Regions from separate parts of the Mesorhizobium sp. M1423 genome, predicted to be linked through region 2. Evidence: riboswitches for the same ligand, from Rfam matches in the RefSeq annotation. Region 2 holds a riboswitch; the other holds the start of a gene.
What was found. A riboswitch is a leader RNA that binds a small molecule or an ion and turns the genes downstream of it on or off. The one in region 2 is predicted to bind S-adenosylmethionine.

Region 1: it holds a riboswitch for S-adenosylmethionine, as region 2 does, so the genes downstream of both, NKG95_RS23875 (O-succinylhomoserine sulfhydrylase) here and metX (homoserine O-acetyltransferase MetX) in region 2, are expected to answer to the same signal.

Annotation. Positions count from the first base shown of each region.
Region 1 covers NZ_JAMYKU010000021.1:24,283-27,671, reverse strand. The annotation lists gene araD1 (AraD1 family protein) at 1-464, shown strand, start outside; gene NKG95_RS23880 (2'-deoxycytidine 5'-triphosphate deaminase) at 494-1,588, opposite strand; SAM riboswitch at 1,732-1,809, shown strand; gene NKG95_RS23875 (O-succinylhomoserine sulfhydrylase) at 1,880-3,070, shown strand; gene NKG95_RS23870 (ceramide glucosyltransferase) at 3,106-3,389, opposite strand, start outside.
Region 2 covers NZ_JAMYKU010000013.1:79,224-82,612, forward strand. The annotation lists gene metW (methionine biosynthesis protein MetW) at 1-442, opposite strand, end outside; gene metX (homoserine O-acetyltransferase MetX) at 558-1,727, opposite strand; SAM riboswitch at 1,820-1,897, opposite strand; gene hisC (histidinol-phosphate transaminase) at 2,036-3,145, shown strand; gene NKG95_RS17750 (prephenate/arogenate dehydrogenase family protein) at 3,152-3,389, shown strand, end outside.

The DNA of each region.
Region 1 (3,389 bases), on a different contig from region 2:
TCGGCGACGACGGCGCCCCGTTCCGCGTCGGCTTCACGCTGTCGAACGAGTTTTCCGACCACGTCACCGAGCGCGTGAATTATCTCTTCCTCGCCCATTCGAAACTGCGCAACGCCTCGTTCGGGCCGGAGATCCTGATCGGCGATTTGCCATCCGATATCCGCGGCGCTTCACGCATCCTGCGCCACGGCAAGCTGCTTTGGGAAAAGCCGTTCCTGTCGGGCGAGGCGAACATGTCGCACACCATTGGCAATCTCGAGCATCACCACTTCAAATACTCGGCCTTCCGCCAGCCGGGCGACGTGCATGTGCACATGTTCGGCACGGCGACGCTGTCCTTCGCTGACGGCATCAGGACGGAGGCTGGCGACGTGTTCGAAATCGAGGCGCAGGATTTCGGCCTGCCGCTGCGCAACCCGCTCGAAATCGAGCAGCCGGTGAAGGTCGCGGTGAAGGCGCTTTGAGCCGGCATAGGCCGCAAGTAAGGGGAAGCTCAGCGCGCGGCGCGGAAATGCTTGGACAGTTTTAGGCCCTGCGCCTGATAGTTGGAGCCGAGATCGGTGCCGTAGAGTGCCTGCGGCCGTTTCAGCATGTGCTCGTAGACCAGCCGTCCAACGATCTGGCCGTGGTCGAGGATGAACGGCACTTCGTGGCTACGCACCTCGAGCACCGCCCGGCTGCCGGTGCCGCCCGACGCCGAATGGCCAAAACCCGGGTCGAAGAAACCGGCATAATGGACGCGGAACTCGCCGACCAGCGGGTCGAAAGGCGTCATTTCGGCGGCGTAGAGCGGCGGCACATGCACCGCCTCGCGCGACACCAGAATATAGAATTCGTCCGGATCGAGCACCAGCTCGCCGGCACCGCTCTTGTAGAGCGGCTCCCAGAAATCGACGACATCCTGCGCGGCGCGCTTGTCGACGTCGACCAGGCCGGTGTGGTGCTTGCCGCGGTAGCCGACCAGCCCGTCCTTGTCGCCGTCGAGGTCGATCGACAGCGCGATGCCGCCGCCTGAGATGTTGGGTGGCTCGGTGGCGACCAGCATCTCGGCGCGATGCAGGTCGTGCAGTTCGCTTTCCGACAAGAGCGCATTGCCGGTGCGGAACCTGATCTGCGACAGCCGCGAGCCGGTGCGCACGACGATCGGGAAGGTGCGCGGGCTGACCTCCAGATAGAGCGGGCCTTCATAGCCGGCGGCCATCTTGTCGAACTCGTGGCCGCGGTCGGTCATTACCCGAGTGAAGATGTCGAGCCGCCCCGTCGAGCTCTTCGGGTTGGCCGAAGCCGAAATATGCGCGGGCAGCGCCAGGCTTTCCAGCAGTGGCACGATGTAGACGCAGCCGGTTTCGAGCACGGCACCTTCGGCGAGGTTGATCTCGTGCAGCTTCAGCCGGTCGAGCTTGTCGACAACTCTGTGGTCCGGGCCGGGCAAGAAGGAAGCACGCACGCGCCAGGCCTTGTCACCGAGCCTGAGGTCAAGGCTGGCCGGCTGGATCTGGTCGGCATCGAGCGCGCGCGGCGATTTCAGCGCGCCCGTCTGGAACAGCGCGGAAATATCCCGATCGGGAAGAATGCCTGTCTGCCGCAAGGGTCTGGCTCCGTTCGAACACCGGGCGAGGTCTTGTTTCGTCGCAGGTCCTTGCCACAAACCGTGGACGCCTTTGGCACCTGCTTGGTACAACCGTCTTAATCATGCCGGCAATTGACGCAAGCGTGGTGCGGGTCTAAAGCTCGTTATCCCGTGGTGATTTGGCCGGTCGGCTTGCAGCCACGTTAAATAAGTCGCTAAAGGACCGTCGGGCCGCAAGGCCATATGGACCGGTTGCGACTTTCGCGACCGGTTTTTTGTTGTTTGGACCATTTTTGGTGTTTGGATAGAATGATGACCAAGAAGCGCGACTGGAAGCCTCAGACCGCACTCGTGCATGCCGGGACGCTGCGTTCCGGCTTCGGCGAGACCTCTGAGGCGATGTATCTCACCCAAGGCTATGTCTACGAGACGGCGCAAGCAGCGGAAGCGCGCTTCAAGGGTGAGGAGCCGGGCTTCATCTATTCGCGCTATGCCAATCCGACGGTCGACATGTTCGAAAAGCGTATGTGCGCGCTGGAAGGCGCCGAGGACGCGCGCGCCACGGCGTCCGGCATGGCGGCGGTGACGGCAGCATTGCTGTGCAGCGCCAAGGCGGGCGACCATATCGTGGCGGCGCGCGCATTGTTCGGCTCCTGCCGCTGGGTGGTCGAGACGCTGGCGCCGAAATACGGCATCGAGGCAACGCTGGTCGATGGCACTGACATCGCCAATTGGGAACAGGCGGTCAAGCCGAACACCAAACTGTTCTTCCTGGAAAGCCCGACCAACCCAACGCTGGAGGTGGTCGACATCGCCGCCGTCGCGGCACTTGCCAACTCGATCGGCGCCAGGCTGATCGTCGACAATGTCTTCGCCACGCCCTTGCAGCAGAAACCCTTGCAGCTCGGCGCCCATATCGTCGTCTATTCGGCCACCAAGCATATTGACGGCCAAGGGCGCTGCCTTGGAGGCGTTATCTTGTCGGACAAAAAATGGATCGACGAGAACCTGCATGACTATTTCCGCCACACCGGCCCCAGCCTCTCGCCCTTCAATGCCTGGACCCTGCTGAAAGGCCTGGAGACGCTGCCGCTGCGCGTACGCCAGCAGACGGAAAGTGCCGGCCGCATCGCGGATTTCCTCGCCGAGCGCCCGCAAATCGCCCGCGTCATCTATCCCGGCCGTGCCGACCACCCGCAAGCGGCCGTGGTCAAGAAACAGATGTCAGGCGGCTCAACGCTGATCTGCCTGGATGTGAAGGGCGGCAAGCAGGCGGCCTTTGCTTTCCAGAACGCGCTCGACATCGTGCTGATTTCCAACAATCTCGGCGACGCCAAGAGCCTGATCACTCATCCGGCGACGACCACGCACAAGAACTTGACCGATGAGGCCCGCGCCGAGCTCGGTATCGGGCCGGGCACGCTCAGGCTTTCCGTCGGCCTGGAAGATACCGACGATCTGCTCGAAGACATCGAGCAAGCGCTGAGAGCCGCCGGATAGGGCTGACCGAACAGAGGTGAGCGGGGACGCGCCGGTCAGGCGCCGGACGGGGTCTCTTCCAGCTCCGCGACGGCCTTGGTCTGGATGGTCATAACGTTGCCGCGCCAGTCGACGGCGCCGCTCAGCCAGCCGCGCGCCCATATCGCCGGCAGCATGCAGTCGCGAACCATCATCGCCAGGATGGTGCGCAGCGACAGGTGCCATCCTTTGACCCAGGCCAGGGCACATTCCGGCAGGTAGGCCGCGACCAGCACGGCGATGGCGGTTGCCGGCAGGCTGACGCCGGCGTCAGCCGCCGCGATCAGCGCAAGCACCAGCG
Region 2 (3,389 bases):
GGGTGTCGTACCAGTAATAGGGCAGGTCCTTGGTCACCGGCATTCGGCCGTTGAAGAGCAGCGAAAAGCGCACCCGCCAGTGGCCGAAATTGGGAAATGAGACGATGGCGCGGTTGCCGATCCGGAGCAGTTCGTCGAGCACCAGCTTCGGATTGCGGGTCGCCTGCAAGGTCTGCGACAAGACGACAAAGTCGAAGCCCTTGTCGGGATAGAATTGGAGGTCCTTGTCGGCATCGCCTTGAATGACCGACAGGCCGCGCGCCACGCATTCGTTGACGCCGCGCTGCGACAGTTCCAGCCCGCGGCCGTCGACCTTCTTGGTCGCCTGCAGCAATTCGAGCAGCAGGCCGTCGCCGGAACCGACGTCCAGCACCCGCGACTGCGGCGGGATGAGATCGGCGACGACTTCGAGGTCGACGCGCTGGGCGCGGTTGACGCTCATGGGCTCGCCTCTTGCTCGGCGCATGATCCCGATCCGAAAAGTCTGCAACTTTTCAGGGTCATGCGCTGATGCCTGGCACATGGTCCTGATCCGAAAAGCCTGCAACCTTTCGGGGTCATGCGCCGAGCCCTCTCGCCCGCGCCGCCGAGGCGATGAAGCCTTTGATGGCGGCGAACAGTTCCGGCTCGTCGAGCAGGAAGGCGTCGTGGCCGCGGTCGGTCTCGATTTCGACGAACGATACCGAGGCGCCGGCCGCGTTCAGCGCGTGAACGACCGAGCGGCTCTCCTCGGTCGGGAACAGCCAGTCGCTGGTGAAGGAGACTAGGCAAAAACGGGTCTTGGTGCCGGCGAAGGCATCGGCCAGCCGGCCGCCATGGTCGGCGGCGAGATCGAAATAGTCCATCGCCCGGGTCATGTAGAGATAGGAGTTGGCATCGAAGCGATCGACGAAGGTCATGCCCTGATGGCGCAGATAGCTCTCGATCTGGAAGTCGGCATCGAACCCGAAGGTCAGCGCTTCGCGGTCCTGCAGGTTGCGGCCGAACTTGCGGTGCAGCGCTGCTTCCGACAGATAGGTGATGTGGGCGGCCATGCGCGCCACCGCCAGCCCCTTTTCCGGTCGCTTGCCGTGCTCGAAATATTTGCCGCCATGCCAGTCGGGGTCGGCCATCACCGCTTGCCTGCCGACCTCGTGGAAAGCGATGTTCTGCGAGGAATGGCGGGCGCCGGTGGCGATCGGCAGGGCCGAGAAGACGCGCTCGGGATAGCTGGAGGCCCATTGCAGCACCTGCATGCCGCCCATCGAGCCGCCCAGCACGCTGAACAGCTGTTCGATGCCGAAATGCTCGACCAGCATCAGCTGCGCCCGCACCATGTCGCGGATGGTGATGATCGGCAGGTCGAGCCCGTAAGGCTTGGCGGTTGCGGGATTTGTCGAGGCGGGGCCGGTGGAACCGAGGCAGCCGCCGATGACGTTGGACGAGATGACGAAGAAACGGTCGGTATCGATGATCTTGCCGGGGCCGATCAGCACTTCCCACCAGCCCGGCTTGCCGGTCACCGGATTGGTGTTGGCGACATGCTGGTCACCGGTCAGCGCATGGCAGACGAGGATGGCGTTGGAGCGCGCGTCGTTGAGCGTGCCATAGGTCTGGTAGGCGATCTGGAACGGCGACAGCAGCGTGCCGGCGTCGAGCTTGAGCGGCTTGTCGGCGCCGAAACGCAACGCCGGGCTCGACGGCTGGTCGGCCTCGTTGTTGGTTTTTCGCGCGCGCAAAGCGACCATCACATCTCCTTGCCCGGCCTTCAGTTGTCCGCCGGTCCGGGCAACAACCAGTCAGGGCAACAAAAAACCGGCCATGCCTTCGCAAAGCCGGTTACAAGATGCAAACGGCCCTTTAGCAAGTTGTTTAACGTGGCTGCAAGCCGACCGGCCAAATCACCACGGAACTGTCGCTGCTCTTCTAGGACTGACGCATGGCTTCGTCAACGGCAAGTTATTGATCCCGAATTGCCGCCCCTCGACATTCCGGGCCACGGCTTGTATTTCCGCTGCGGCTTCCGGATGGAGGCTTCCTCGACGGATTTCATGGAATGAGCCAGACACCGGATCAGACACGTCCAACGCCCCGCGCCGGCATCATGGACATCGAAGCCTATGTGCCCGGCAAGAGCGCGGCGCCTGAAGGTGTCGTCAAAGTCCACAAACTGTCGGCGAACGAGAACCCGCTCGGTCCTTCGCCAAAGGCGATAGAGGCCGCGCGCGCGGTCGCCGACAAGCTCGCGGTCTATCCCGACGGCAGCGCCAGGCGCCTGCGGGAGGCGATCGCCGACGTGCACGGGCTCAATCCGGCGAACATCGTCTGCTCCAACGGTTCCGACGAGATCCTGGGCCTGCTTGCGCAGACCTACCTCGCGCCCGGCGATGAAGCCATCATCACCGAACACGGCTTCATGGTCTACAAGATCTACATCCAGTCGGCCGGTGCCGTCCCGGTAACGGTCAAGGAGACTGATGAACGCGCCGACATCGATGCGATCCTCGCCGCGGTGACGCCGCGTACCAGGATCATCTTCCTTGCCAATCCGAACAACCCGACCGGCACTTACGTGCCGTTCCAGGAGGTGCGCCGCCTGCATGCGGGCCTGCCGCGAAACGTGCTTCTGGTGCTGGATGCCGCCTACGCCGAATATGTCCGGCGCAACGACTATGAATCCGGCGTCGAGTTGGTGGGCAGCGCGGAAAACGTAGTCATGACCCGCACTTTCTCGAAATTGGGCCTCGGTGGCGCGAGGATCGGCTGGATCTATGCGCCAACGCACGTCATCGACGCGATCAACCGCGTGCGCGGGCCCTTCAACGTCAATGCGACGGCGATCGAGGCAGGCATCGCGGCGATCCGCGACCGGGCTCATATCGAGCGCAGCGTCGCGCATAACGAGACCTGGCTGGCCTGGCTGAGCGAGCAATTGACCGGGCTCGGGCTGCGGGTGACCCCGAGCGTCGGCAATTTCATCCTGATCCACTTTCCCGAGGACAAAAAGCATTCGGCGGCGGCCGCCGACGACTACCTCAGTGCGCGCGGCTACATATTGCGGCGCGTTTCCGGCTACGGTTTTCCCAACGCGCTGCGCATGAGCATCGGCACCGAAGAGGCTAATCGCGGCGTTGTCGCAGCACTCGCGACATTCCTGAAAAGCTAGGGCACCATGACCTCACCGATGTTCGAAAAGATCGCGCTGGTCGGCATCGGCCTGATCGGTTCGTCGCTGGCCCGCGTCATCCGCCGCGAGGGACTTGCCGGCCAAGTCGCCATTTCGACGCGCAGCGAAGCGACGCTGGAGCGGGCGAGCCAACTCGGCCTTGGCGACACCTACACGACAGATGCGAAAGAAGCGGTTCGCGATGCCGATCTGGTCATCGTTTCGGTGCCGGTCGGCTCTTCAG